DNA from 4 places in the Streptomyces sp. NPDC048696 genome. Region 2 is predicted to be linked to each of the others. Evidence: riboswitches for the same ligand, from Rfam matches in the RefSeq annotation. Region 2 holds a riboswitch; each other region holds the start of a gene.
The links. A riboswitch is a leader RNA that binds a small molecule or an ion and turns the genes downstream of it on or off. The one in region 2 is predicted to bind cyclic di-AMP.
Positions count from the first base shown of each region.

Region 1: it holds a riboswitch for cyclic di-AMP, as region 2 does, so the genes downstream of both, ACGFRG_RS18255 (LysM peptidoglycan-binding domain-containing protein) here and ACGFRG_RS05165 (C40 family peptidase) in region 2, are expected to answer to the same signal.
Region 3: it holds a riboswitch for cyclic di-AMP, as region 2 does, so the genes downstream of both, ACGFRG_RS33160 (transglycosylase family protein) here and ACGFRG_RS05165 (C40 family peptidase) in region 2, are expected to answer to the same signal.
Region 4: it holds a riboswitch for cyclic di-AMP, as region 2 does, so the genes downstream of both, ACGFRG_RS23105 (peptidoglycan DD-metalloendopeptidase family protein) here and ACGFRG_RS05165 (C40 family peptidase) in region 2, are expected to answer to the same signal.

Region 1 is NZ_JBICVJ010000008.1:31,550-34,843, reverse strand. Features, by position in the region: gene ACGFRG_RS18270 (beta-glucanase) at 1-175, shown strand, start outside; partial or broken gene ACGFRG_RS18265 (hypothetical protein) at 679-807, opposite strand; partial or broken gene ACGFRG_RS18260 (metal-sensing transcriptional repressor) at 937-1,035, opposite strand; gene ACGFRG_RS18255 (LysM peptidoglycan-binding domain-containing protein) at 1,154-1,972, opposite strand; cyclic di-AMP (ydaO/yuaA leader) riboswitch at 1,977-2,161, opposite strand; gene ACGFRG_RS18250 (class I SAM-dependent methyltransferase) at 2,488-3,162, opposite strand.
Region 2 is NZ_JBICVJ010000002.1:465,319-468,612, reverse strand. Features, by position in the region: gene ACGFRG_RS05180 (DUF397 domain-containing protein) at 1-84, opposite strand, end outside; gene ACGFRG_RS05175 (helix-turn-helix domain-containing protein) at 95-952, opposite strand; gene ACGFRG_RS05170 (ATP-binding protein) at 1,196-1,627, shown strand; gene ACGFRG_RS05165 (C40 family peptidase) at 1,726-2,199, opposite strand; cyclic di-AMP (ydaO/yuaA leader) riboswitch at 2,203-2,387, opposite strand; gene ACGFRG_RS05160 (hypothetical protein) at 2,707-3,012, opposite strand; gene ACGFRG_RS05155 (ATP-dependent Clp protease proteolytic subunit) at 3,018-3,294, opposite strand, start outside.
Region 3 is NZ_JBICVJ010000023.1:52,291-55,584, reverse strand. Features, by position in the region: gene eno (phosphopyruvate hydratase) at 1-325, opposite strand, end outside; gene ACGFRG_RS33160 (transglycosylase family protein) at 709-1,398, opposite strand; cyclic di-AMP (ydaO/yuaA leader) riboswitch at 1,402-1,599, opposite strand; gene ACGFRG_RS33155 (transglycosylase family protein) at 1,859-2,761, opposite strand; gene ACGFRG_RS33150 (cytochrome P450) at 2,982-3,294, opposite strand, start outside.
Region 4 is NZ_JBICVJ010000010.1:323,847-327,140, forward strand. Features, by position in the region: gene ACGFRG_RS23095 (NAD-dependent epimerase/dehydratase family protein) at 1-113, shown strand, start outside; gene ACGFRG_RS23100 (SGNH/GDSL hydrolase family protein) at 178-969, opposite strand; gene ACGFRG_RS23105 (peptidoglycan DD-metalloendopeptidase family protein) at 1,140-2,066, opposite strand; cyclic di-AMP (ydaO/yuaA leader) riboswitch at 2,071-2,266, opposite strand; gene ACGFRG_RS23110 (peroxidase family protein) at 2,580-3,294, opposite strand, start outside.

The DNA of each region.
Region 1 (3,294 bases), on a different contig from region 2:
GTGGGTGAACGGCGCGGCTGTCTTCTCCGACGGGCGCGGAGTGGGCGGGCACTGGCGGGCCCACCTCATCGTCAACCTGTCGGTCAGCGCGGGCCGCTACCACCCGCCGCCACGACCGGACGTATCGGAGATGTCGTTCGAGGTGCCGATGCTGCGGGTGCACCGCGAACGGTGACAACTCACCGCGATTTCCCGACACTTGGGGGACGGTACGCGGCGCTATGGGTCAGGGGTGCACGTCAGCCCCGCTCCGCGACCCGATGGGCGTCGGACTGGGCGCGCAGGGTGGGCGGCCCGGGCGCGAAGGCCCGCCCGGTGACCGGCATACCGGAGGGCGCCATACCGGGGCCGGACATACCAGGGGGCGGCATGCTGGGGGGGCGGCATACCTGGAGGCGCTGCTCCCCCGGGAATGGTCGCCCGAATGGCGTCGGGAGCACCCCCGCACGCCCGCAGCCGCGCCGCAGTGTCCCTGAACTCGGGTACGGCCGACAGGACTTGGCGGTACGCGGCCGCCGCGCCCGCCGGATCCGCGTCGGCCTGGAGGAGCCGGCCCAGCCGGTAGGCGGCCTGGTAGTGCGTGGGCTCGATGTCCAGGACGCGGCGGAACGGGGCCTGCACCTCGGAGGTCTTTCCCGCATCGGTCAGACAGACCCCCAGCGCGTAACGTCCGCCGACGTCCTCCGAGAGCTCTCCCAGCAACTCCCGCAGGAGCGGTATCGCCTCTTCCGGCCTGCCCCGCCGGTGCAGATCGCTCGCCTTCTCATACAGCGACCCGCTGACCCCATCAGCTGACGACGCCGTCATGCCGCCCCCTGGCTCTCCGTAACCGACCCGTCACCGGGGCTTTGCCGAAGTGGATCGCGCGGGTGAGTGCGGCGGGCTGCCCGCCGCACTCACCCGTCAGGCGAGGGCGAGGAAGAGGCGTTCGAGTTCGGCCTCGGTCATCGCGATGACACCGGCCAGCTGGCCCTGGGCACGGCGCAGCCGGTTCAGTACGGCGGCGGTGGCTTCCTCGTCGACGGTCCTGGCCATGGGCGTGGGTCCCTCCTCGCTGCACGTCCGGGCCAGCGTACCCCCGGGGGTATCGCCGGACCGGGCGCCGAGGCGACCGTGGCGGTGCGGAAGGCGACGCCCTCGACCGGGGATCCGGTCAGTAGGCGCCGTTCACGTTGTCGATCGACCCGTACATCCTGGCCGCGTAGTTGCACGCGGCGGTGATGTTGGCGACGGGGTCGTAGCTGTCCGTCGAGGTGCCGGACACGTGGTACGCCTGGAACGTGGGGTCGATGACCTGGAGCAGGCCCTTGGAGGGGATTCCGGCGGCGGCGTTGGAGTCCCAGTTGTTGATGGCCAGCGGGTTGCCCGAGGACTCCCGCATGACGTTGCGGTAGATGCCGTCATAGCTGCCGGGAATACCGTGCTGGGCCATGATGTCCAGCGACTGCCGGATCCATCCGTCGAGGTTGTTCGCGTACGTGGTCGTCTTGGCGACGGCGGGCGTGGCCTGGGTGAGGGTGGTCGAGCGCGCGGAGCGGTCGGCGCGGGCGGTGGTGGCCGTACGGTCGGCGGTGGTGGCCGACGTCTGGGCCTTCGCCTGCTTGCCGAGCGTCAGTGTCAGACCGGGGTGGATCATGGTCGGGTCGGCGCCGATGGCCTGCCGGTTGTCCTGGTAGAGCGCCTGCCAGCCGCCGGTCACGTCGAGGTCGTGGGCGATCTTGGCGAGCGAGTCACCGGCGACGACCGCGTAGCTGGTGGGGGCGGTGTTCACGGCGGTCTTCACGGTCGGCTTGGCGGCCGCGACGACCGTCGCCCTGGCCGTGGTCGCGGAGTGCGCGACGGCGGGTGCGGCACCGGCGGTGGTCGCACCCATCACCGGAATGACGAGCGCGGCGCCCCCCGTACCTGCGGCGGCGAGGCCACGGGTAAGGGAGTTGGACTTGGGTCGGCGGTGCTTACCCTTTGCGGCCATGGCGAATTCCTCTCCTTCGCCTGCGAGGTGAGCTGTCGGGTTCGGGCAGGAGTTGCCCGGCCGCGGCGCACGCGGCTGCACCCCGAGCCGTTCCGGAATCCGGATCGGCGGCTTACCTGGGTCCCCCGCTCCTGCCATTCGTGTGTGTGGGAGGTTCCGGACGGCGGCAGGATTCGGCGGTCCATCCGGATTTAGCCGTGACCGTAAGCGAATAGGCCCGGGCGAAACAAGGACCGAATTCACCGCGCCATATCAGAGAAAGATCCACCGGAAGACGGGAACCCGGCACGCGGTCGGCCGAAATCCTCAACTCGCTTTGCCATAACGGACATTGGTCGGCCGCAGCCCTTGGGGCTGCGACCGACCACGTGACCCACTTCACTCCGCCGGGCCACATTTGCCATTCCGGCCGCCGATGCGTAAATGACGCCTAATTTACGCAATCACCTACACCGGCACCATTGGCGAAATAAGCAAGAAAATGTCCTTGCGGGATCATTTCGGACATTCTGCGGCTACAGCGGGCGCCGGGCCTTCAGCAGCCAGGAGGGCAGGTCGATCCGGGTGGTGACCTCGGCGCCCAGCTCGGAGGCCATCTCCGTGACCGCGATCTGCCCGACGATGGTGCCCGGCTCGATCGACTGCACCTCCCAGCCCGCCGCCGTGAACTCGCCGTACAGCTCGTCCTTGGTGGCCCGGTGGGGGCCGATGCCCTTGACGACCTCGACGAAGTCGGGGACCCGCTCGGAGAACGTGAGGATGTGCGCGACGCCGCCCGGCCGCGCCATCCGGTAGAGCTCACGGATGTAGCGCCCGCGCTCCGGCTCCTCCAGCGCGTGCAGCAGGGCGCAGTCCAGCATCGTGTCGAACTCGGCCTCGTAACCGTCCACGGCCGACAGGTCCGCCACGCCGAACTCGACGCTCACGCCCTGGTCGGCCGCCTTGCGGCGGCCCGACTCGACGGCCGTCGGCGAGAAGTCGAGCGCGACCACGTCGAGGTCCTGGCGCGCCAGGTACAGGGCCAGGCTGCCGGTCCCGCACCCCGCGTCGAGCACCCGCCCCTTGACGTCCCCGGCCTCGACGAGGCGTACGAACTCGGGCTGCGGCTCGCCGATGTCCCACGGCGGCAGCGCGAACGCCCCCTCGCCCTTGTACACGGCCTCGAAGCTCTCTGCGGCAGTGACAGTCATCAAGTGCGCCTTTCGTCATGGTCGTCGCACAGGCCCCCGTGGCCGGGCCTCGGCCCAGGCCCCGCTCAAGCACGTCCCAAGTGCCTCGGGGTATCGGCCCGTTGATCAACAACATATGACACGAGCAACGGC
Region 2 (3,294 bases):
CATTCCTGTACTACGACTGCTGCGCCGCCACTGCGCGCCGTTCAGAGAAGTGCTGGAAGGTACATGCGCGGGGGGTTCGGGCATCATGCCTCCCTTACACGCCGTCAGCGAGCCCGGCGATGAGATTCAACGATTCCTTGAACGAAAGGGCCTGCGCCTCGACCGTGTGGAACGCGGCGCCGTACGCCTCAAGGTCTTCTTTCCGTTCGAGATAGAGGCTACTCGTCAAGTGGTCGATAACAACCACGTCCAGATCAGAAATGTGCGGAAAGGAGAAGATAATGAAAGGCCCGGTGAGGCCGATATGGCCACCGCTGCTGAAAGGCAGCACCCGGAGCCGGACCTGGGGCAGTTGGGCCATGTCCACGAGATACCGCAACTGCCGTCGCGTCGCGGCCGCCCCGCCCACCTCGCGGCGCAGCGCCGCCTCGTCGACCACCGCGCTCAGCCGCAGCGGCGGATCCGCCCGCAGCACCTCCTGGCGCGCGAGGCGCACCTGGACCAGTGAGTCCACCCGCGCCGCGTCGAGCCCGTGCAGCGCGGCCCGGGTCACCGCCCGGGCGTACTCGGGCGTCTGGAGCAGCCCCGGCACCACCGACGTCTCCAGGGTGCGCGCCGTCGACGCCTGCGACTCCAGGCTGATGAAGTCCCGGTACTGCGGCGGCAACAGCCCACGATAGGCCTGCCACCACTGGTCCCCGCGCCCGTCGGCCGAGCCCGCGAGCGCTTCGAGCAGGGCCCGCAGCCGGGGGTCGTCGACGCCGTACAGTTCGAGCAGCCGGGCCACGTCGGCGGGCTTCACCCCGCTGCGGCCGGTCTCGATCCGGCTCACCTTGGACTGGTGCCAGCCGAGTTGCCGGGCGACCTCGGCGCTGGTGAGGGCGGCCGCGACGCGCAGCCGGCGCAGTTCCTCGCCGAGCTTGCGGCGGCGTACCGCGGGACCGTGCCACATCTCGTGTCTCCTCCCACCCGGCGGCGATTCGGGCGATGGGCAAGTGTGGCGCCCAAATACGGTCCATCGGCGCAGAGTTCACCGCTTTGAGCGACAGATATATGCATATCCTGGTGGATCGGCGCATCCGGCGGCACGATGAGTGGCACTCTGGCGCGAAGCACATGTCCGGGCCGTCCTCGCGTTTGTCCGCTCGCTGCGAGTCAAGCAGACCGGCCCGGGTGGGAAAGGGACAGCGTCGCCATGGCAGACCACCAGGAATCAACCGTCACTCTGCCGAGCGATCCCGCCTCGGTCTCCGCCGCCCGTAAATATGTCGCCGGCGTACTCACCGAGTGGGGTCTCGCCTCGGACGGTGAAACCGCCGATACGATCCGCCTGATCGTCTCCGAACTCGCGACCAATGCCGTGCAGCACACTTTCGGCCAGTCGCCCACATTCACCGTGGACATGCGCCTTGAGTTCGACGAGCAGTTGCACATCGGGGTGACCGACAGCCATCCGCGCTGGCCGAAACGCCTTCCCGCCGCCGTCCAGCAGGACAACGGGCGGGGCATGGTGATCATTCGCTGGCTCGCCGCCGAGTGCGGGGGGCGTCTTTCGGTGACGCCGACGCCCGAGGGCGGCAAGACCGTCTGGATCGCTCTGCCGTGGACCGCACCGGTCCAGAGCTGAGCCGTCCGGAACCGAGCACCCGGCGCCGGGGCCGTCCGGCCGCCGGGCGGGGGCGGTGAGCGCGGGCGCCCGCGCTCACCGCCCCGTATGAGCCCGCGTCAGCGCACGCGGCCGTACCAGACGCTGTTGGACCAGATCTTCTCAAGCCGGACCACGGATCCGGTCTTGGGGGAGTGCCAGATCTTCCCCTCGCCGGCGTAGATCCCCACGTGGTAGACGTTCGAGCCGGAGTGGAAGAACACCAGGTCGCCCCGCTGGCGCGCGGACGACGAGACATGGCGTGTGCTGTTGTACTGCTGCTGCGAGGTGCGCGGCAGCTTCTTGCCCGCCTGCTTGTACGAGTAGACGGTGAGCCCCGAGCAGTCGAACCGGGACGGGCCGCTGGCTCCGTACTGGTAGGGCGATCCCTTCTTCGACGCGGCGACGTTGAGCGCCTTCGTCGCGAGTGTCGCGGCGCTCGCCTCACTCGTGGCGCCCGGCGCCAGCAAGGTGCCGCCCACGGCGGCCAGAGTGAGCGCGGAGACCGCACCGACACGTGTCAGCAGGGACGGGACGTGATTCTGCGCAGGCATGCGCGACCCTTCGTCAAACCGCCTGCGAAGGATGACCTGTCGGGTTCGGGCTGGCGAAGATGCCCGGCCGCTCGCGCGGCTTCACCCCAAGGGCCTCCCGGTCTCCCGGTGGGCCCGTACTGCTCGGGTCCTCCACTCCTGCCGATCCACTCAGTCGACCAGTCATCCGGGTACGGCGGCAGGACTCGGCGTCCGCCCGGACCGCCCCGCCGCGGTGGCGGGGGCTTGTCGTCGGAAGGGATCTTGACCCACGAAGTGCCGGATTTCCGAGCCGAAACGACGTTTTGTGAGGCTCCTCACGACTGACCCGTTCGGGTGGACGCGGATGTTTTGAAGCCTTCGGCAGGGGGTCCGACCAGCCCCGCACCAGCGTCGGAATGGCAGGTTCCGCCAAGTGTCTGCCCATATGGCGCAAGGGAACTGATACGTCGTTCGGACCATCGGATGGTGCGAACGGGGGACGCCGACTCGTACCAACGAAGGTGCCGTCCGGGCGCCCCTGGGACGTCAACCCGTGGTGGGGGGCGGCACCGTGACGCGACCCGATCGCCGCTCCCCGTCGAGCACCCGCAGGGCCCGCGCCAGCGTCTCGGAGTGCAACTGACTCTCGCCCCGCAGATGCATCGTCGTCAGTGCGTCCCGCAGCGCCACCGCCCGCCCCACGAGCGCCTGTGCGGCCCGCAGTGCGCCATAGGTGTCCGCGTGCCGGGCCGGGTTGATCCGGCCCAACTGGTCCAGGGCGTCGAGATACGCGTCGATGAACTCGCCCTCCGCGCGCGTGAGCGCGGGCAGCGGCGGCAGTTCGGGCACCACGCGCGCTACCTCCCCAGTTCCGTACGGGAGTTCTTGCGGCTGGGCACGACGTGGTCCACCAGTCCGTACTCGGCGGCGCCCCGGGCGTCCAGGATGGTGTCCCGCTCGATGTCGGCGCTCACCTGCTCGACGGACCGGCCGGTGTGCCTGGCCAGCAGCTCGGTCAACATCGCGCGCCCGCGCTGGAGTTCGGCCGCGTAGATCTCCAGGTCGGAGGGCTGGCCCCGCAACGGCTCCTCGACCGACGGCTGGTGGATCAGCACCCGCGCGCCCGGCAGCGCG
Region 3 (3,294 bases), on a different contig from region 2:
CCAGCGAGCCCTTGTTGTCCGTGGCGTCCAGGTCGAACATCGCCTGGTCGATCAGGCGCTGCTCGGTGGCGTCGTAGCCGACGAGCTCCGGGCCGATCTGCTCGATCACGGCGAGGACGGCCTTCTCGACGCCCTTGCCCTGGTAACGGTTGGGGTCACCGTCACGCAGTTCGATGGCCTCGAAGGCACCGGTGGAGGCACCCGAGGGGACGGCGGCACGGCCGGTGCTGCCGTCGTCGAGGCCGACCTCGACCTCGACCGTGGGGTTGCCTCGGGAGTCCAGGATTTCCCGGGCTACGACGACGTCGATGGACGGCACGAGCATCTCCTTCTGGGATGTGACGCGAATACGACCGGGCCGCGTGGTCCGGCACCCCTGAGCCTAGCCGCCTCCCGGCCATCGGCCAGCCGACCGACCGGCCCGTGGGACGAAACGGGGGGCGAAATGTTTCTGAACGGAACAAAGCCCCGCCCCCGCGCGACGGGGGATGCGCGCGGGGGCGGGGTTTTGTGCGGGGCTCGCCCCGCAGCCCCGGTTCAGCTTTCAGCTGAGCGGGTTCGCTGCACCTTCGGTGCGGGGCGGTTCGCTGCGCGTTCGGTGCGGGTCCGTTGTGGCTGGTCGCGCCCACGCGGCGGAGCCGCACAATGTCACAGCCCCGCGCCCCTTGGTGGGCCCTTCGGGCCCTCCCCAGGGGCGCGGGCGACCGCTTACGCCAGGTGCAGCTGCTGGCCCGGGTAGATCAGGTTCGCGTCCTTGACGACGTCCTTGTTCAGCTCGAACAGCTTCTGCCAGCCGCCCTTGACGCCGTGCGCGGCGGCGATGGAGCCGAGGGTGTCGCCGGACTTCACCTTGTACTCGCCGTCGCCGGTCTGGACCGGCGCCGGGCGGGACTCGCCGCGGGAGGCGGGGGCCGACTCGCGCTGCGGGGCCGGGGCGGCCTTGGGCGCGGCCTTCTTCGGCGCGGCCGGCTTCGAGGACGAGGAGGAGTGCGAGCCCGAGGTGTCGACGTTCGGGGACGCGCCGCCGGACGTCAGGTTGCCCGCGCCCGCGCAGGACCAGGCACCCGGGCCCTGCATCGCGAGCAGCTTCTCGGCGGTGGCTATCTGCTGGCCCTTGGTGGCCAGGTCGGCGCGCGAGGCGTACTGGGTGCCGCCGGCGGCCGCCCAGGACGACTGCGAGAACTGCAGGCCGCCGTAGTAGCCGTTGCCGGTGTTGGTGGACCAGTTGCCGCCGGACTCGCACTGGGCGACCGCGTCCCAGGTGGCGACGGAGGCGGCGGAGGCCGAGCCGGTCGCCATCAGCGGGGCGGCGACGGCGGCGCCGGTGACACCGGCGAGCGTGGCGATACGGGTGGCCTTGCTGGGGCGGCGGTGCTTGCCCTTGCCGGAAAGCAGCATGGAGTGTCTCCTCACCGACGCCTGCGAGGTGAGCTGTCGGGTTCGGGCGTGAGCTGCCCGGCCGCGCGTACTGGCGCGCGGCTTCACCCCAAGCCGGTCCGTGGCCGTCTCGTACGTCGCGCCGTCTGGCGTACGTCCCTCAACGGCCGGGCCCGGCACTTACCTTGGGTCCCCCGCTCCTGCCTACGGCGCGTCAAGCGTCGGCTGTTCCCGGCGACCGACGGCAGGATTCGGCGTTTTCGGTCGCAGGGGCTCGTGGTGACGAGCGCTCCGACCGTAAACACACCAACCCCTGATGTTCAAAGGGGCACATCGGGGAGAAAACGCCCGTAGCGATCCTCCCGTAACCACTGTTTCCGCAGGTCGGGGGCGTCCCGCACGTACCGGACGTACGGGACACGCCAGTTGACGGAAAGAGACTCATGTCTCACTTGCGCAGAAGTGGACATACGCCCCTGAACTACCCGTGGGTGATGGCCGGGTTGTCCGGCTTTGCCAGGTTCAGGTCAAGGCTCTGGCCGGGCAGGATGAGGTCCGGGTCGGAGCCGATCGTCTTCTCGTTCGCCTTGTAGAGCGCCGACCAGCCGCCCTCGACCTTGTGCGAGCGCGAGATGTCCCACAGGTTGTCGCCGGGGCGGACGGTGTAGTCGCCGTTCGCGGCCGTGGCGTCGCCCGCCGTACGTGAGTCGACGTCACCTCGCGAGGCGCGGGGCTGCGATGCGTGGGTGTCGTCGGTGCCGCCCGGGCCGGCGGTCGCGGGCGCGCCGGTCTCGGCCGGGTCGGGGGTGCCGCGGTGCTTGCCGCCGGAGGACGTGCTGGGCGCCGGGGCCGTCTTGTCGGGCGCCGACGGCGTCGAGCCCGTCTTGCCGTCCTTGCCGCTCTTGCCGTCCTTGCCCGTCGACGGGGTCGTGGACGGCTTGGGCGCCGTGGAGGCGGAGCCGGAGGGCGTGGCGGGCGCCGGAGTCGTCTTGGCGGGCGCGGACGGCACGTCGGCGGAGGGGGACGTGGGCGCCGCCGACGCGGTGGTGCCCGGGTCGACGGCCGGGGTGCCGCCGCCGCTGGTGAGCCCGGAGACCTCGGTGCAGCTGGTGAACGCCTTCGGGCCCTTGGCCGCGAGCACCTTCTCGCCGACCGCGATCTGCTGCGCGCGGCTGGCCATGTCGGGGCGCTCGGCGTACGACGTGCCGCCGTAGGTCTCCCACGTCTCCTGCGAGAGCTGGAGCCCGCCGTACAGGCCGTTGCCGAAGTCGGCGCTCCAGGCGCCACCGCTCTCGCATTCGGCGACCCGGTCCCAGGTGGTCGCCGAGGCCGCGTTCGCGCCGCTCGCCGCGAAGAGCGGGAGGGCGAGGGCGGAGCCCGTCACCCCTGCCGCGACGACGAGGGCAGGAGCCTGGCGGGGTCGTCGGTGACGTCCGTTCCCGGAGCGCATGCTGTGGCCTTCCGTGTGACTACGTCGGTGACCGCGGAGCCGGTTGGTGAACCGGTTGCCGAGTCGAGGGGTGAACGTAGCCGTACTCGAACGCTTGTCACAAGTCGATGCACCCGCGATAACGCGAAAGTCACAGTTTTGACGGTCCGTCAGGTTACCGGCGGTGCGACGGCGGTGTGAACTCGACCGGGAGCGTGCGCAGTCCGCGCATGATGAGTCCGCCGCGCCAGCGCAAATCGGCAGGATCCGCCCCGAGCCGCAGGTCAGGAAGGCGCCGCAGCAACGTCGCGAGCGCGGTCCTCGCCTCCAGGCGGGCCAGTGGCGCGCCCAGGCAGTAGTGGATGCCGTGCCCGTATCCGAGGTGCTGGTTGTCGCGTCGGCCGAGGTCCAGCGCGTCCGGGTCGGCGAAGCGCTCCGGGTCGCGGTCGGCGGAGGCGAGCACGACCAGCACCGGGTCGCCCGCCGCG
Region 4 (3,294 bases), on a different contig from region 2:
TCGCGGACACCTGGGCGTGGCTGGAGTCCATCGGCGGCGAGGCGCCGCAGCGGCCGGACCGCCCCCGGGTCGGACTCGACCCGGAGACGGAGCGGAAACTGCTGCACGGCTGAACCGCCGCGCCACCCCACCGTCTTGACGGTCCGCCAGGGCATCGCACACGCCCGTGACGAGCCGTCAGAGCGGCAGCAGGTCCGGGCGCTTGGGCTCCACATGGTCGCCCGAGCTCTCGCCCCGCAGCCGTCGCCCGATCCACGGCGCCAGGTGCTCGCGGGCCCAGTGGATGTCGTCGCGCCGCTCCTCAAGGGTGCCGCGCGGCGGCAGCGGGGGCCACGCCTGGTCGGGGTCGGCCGGCACCGCGAGGCCGAGCACCTGGGCGGCGCGCAGCGCGACCCGGGTGTGCCCCTCGGGCGACAGATGCAGCCGGTCCTCGTCCCACGCCCGCCGGTCCTGCACCGACTTGAGCGACCACAGGTCCAGTACCGGACAGTCGTAGCGGTCCGCGATGGACCGTACGTGCGCGGTGTACGTGGCGACCTTGCCCCGCAGATGCTTGAAGACCGGCACCCCGCGCGTGTCGAACCCGGTGGTCACCATGACCGTCGGGATCGCGCTCTTCAAGTCGGCCACCGCGCGCTCGAAGCGCTCGGCGACGTCGTCCGGGTCGGTGCCCGGCCGGATGATGTCGTTCCCGCCCGCGCAAAAGGTCACCAGGTCGGGCGCGAGCTCCTTGGCCCGCGGCACCTGCTCCTCGACGATCTGGTCGAGAAGCCTGCCCCGGACCGCGAGATTGGCATAGCGAAAGGCCCCCTCCGGTCGCTGATCAGCCAGTAGCACGGCGAACCTGTCCGCCCAGCCGACGAACGCCCCGTCCGGGCCGGGATCGCCGACGCCTTCCGTGAAGCTGTCGCCGATCGCCGTGTACGACCCGAACGTACCGCTGTTGAATGATCTCGAATCGTCTGCCACGGGACCATATCTTTCCCTTACGGATGTGACCTACGCGACCGTAAGGAGGGGTTGACGGGGGGTGATATAGACCACCCGGTCAGTTGGCCCCCATCGGGAATACGCCACGCACGGCGCGGCCCGGTACACGCATGCGTGTACCGGGCCGCGCCGATCCGCACCACGGACCGTCAGAGACTTGCGCCCTGCTGGCGCAGATACGCGAGCGGGTCGACGTCCGAGCCGTAGTCCGGGGTCGTCCGGATCTCGAAGTGCAGATGCGGACCGGTGACGTTGCCGGTCGCGCCGGAGAGGCCGATCTGCTGGCCCTCGGTCACGGTCTGCCCGGCCGAGACGGAGAGCTGCGAGAGGTGGGCGTACTGGGAGTACATGCCGTCGGCGTGCCGGATGACGACCTGGTTGCCGTACGCGCCGCCCCACCCGGCCGTGACGACCGTGCCCGCGCCGACGGCCTTCACCGTGGTGCCGGTCTGCGCCTCGAAGTCGACGCCGGTGTGGTAGCCGCTGGCCCACATCGATCCGGCCATGCGGTACGGGGTGCCGATGCTCACGCTGTCCAGCGGGGCGCGGAAGCCGGAGGCGGAGCCCTGGCTCGCCTTGGCGGCCGAGGAGGTGGTGGCGGAAGCGGTGGTGGCGGCCGGGGCCCGATCGGACGCGTGAGAGGTCGCGGTCGACGTGTGCGAGGCCGTGGTCGACGTGTGCGAGGCCGTGGCATGGGACTTCGCCCCGATGGTCAGCTTCATCCCGGGCCGGATCAGCGCGGGGTCGTCACCGACCACCGAGCGGTTGTCCTGATACAGCTTGTGCCAGCCGTCGAGCCGGTGGTCCTCGGCGATCTTCGAGAGGCAGTCGCCGGACTTGACCTGGTACGTCGTGGGCGCGGCCTGCGGCGCGACGGCCGGGGCGGCGGCGAACGCGGACGCGGCGCGGACGGCCTGCTGCGGCGCGACGGCCACAGCCGCGTTCTTCACCGCCGCGTGCGCGCCGGTGGCGCCGAGCAGCGGGATGGCGAGCGCGGCGCCGCCGGTGCCGGCGGCGACCATGCCCCGGGATATCGGGCTGGACTTGGGGCGGCGGTGCTTACCCTTCGCGGGCATGGCGGATTCCTCTCCGGCGCCTGCGAGGTGAGCTGTCGGGTTCGGGCTGGAGCTGCCCGGCCGGGCACCACGATGCGGTGCGTCGGCTTCACCCCAAGCCGTGCCGGAATTCCGGACGGCGTCTACCTGGGTCCCCCGCTCCTGCCACACGTGGATGGGTGCGGATTCCGAGCGGTGGCAGGATTCGGCGGTCCACTCGGATTGCGGTGACCGTAAACGAGCCCGGCGGGCCACGACAAGTGGCAATTCGTTATCGGATTTCCCGGCCGGGAATTCATCGGGTAATTGCGGTCACCCTGCGTCGACCGGGAATCCCAACAGGCCCCGGCGGCAGGGGGATCCGGCGCGGCCCACCGCCACGGACCGTCACCACGGTGACGCTGCTCACGGACATCTGCACGGACAACCCCCCATTCCCGTCGGGGAAACAGGGGGTTTCCCGTATAGCACCCAATTCGGACCAAAGGACCGAAAGAGCCGATCCATGCATCTATGCGCCCGTACGCCCCACCATCAGTCCTGGCCCGCGATGTTCCAGGGCGCGAACGCGTTCTTCTTGCCCGTGAGCGCGGTGCGCAGCTCCGGGTAGTGGCGCAGCAGCACGCTGATCATGCTGTTGCCGTCGATCCACTCCAGACCGGCCTTGGAGTACACCTCGGGGGTGTAGTACTCGGTGAAGAACCGGTCGCTGTTCAGTCGGCGCGAGGCCATCAGGATGAAGATCCGGAATGCCGTGTCGCTGAAGGCGAAGCCCTTGGGAAGTTTCTCGGCGAACATGCCGACCTCCAGGTCGACCTTCTCGATGTCTCCCCCGTACACCCGCTTGATCTCTTTCGCCCACACCGGATTGTCCGTCAGGTCCTCGAATTCCTTGGCGGGCTTGAGGCGGAGCAGTCGGCGGAATTCGTTGTAGCGCGGGACGCCGAGTTCGCGGGTGCGCAGGATGTCGGTGGCGGCGAGGTCCTGGAGGTGGCCGTCGGGGCGCTCGTACTCCTGCAGGAACTTCGGGAAGTTGTGCAGGGTGACGAGCCCCGGGTGGAGCGTGCCGAAGCTGTAGAGCAGGTCGATCGTGGGGATCGAGCCGAGCACCTTCAGCGCCTCGGGGCCCGCGATGTCCCGGAACGTGGCCTCGCGCAGTACGGAGTTGTCGTTGGCGGCCCGCAGCTCCCAGTCGTCGCGGATCAGCGGGTGCATCCGGTAGACCGCGACGAACTCCTCGGTGAGCGCG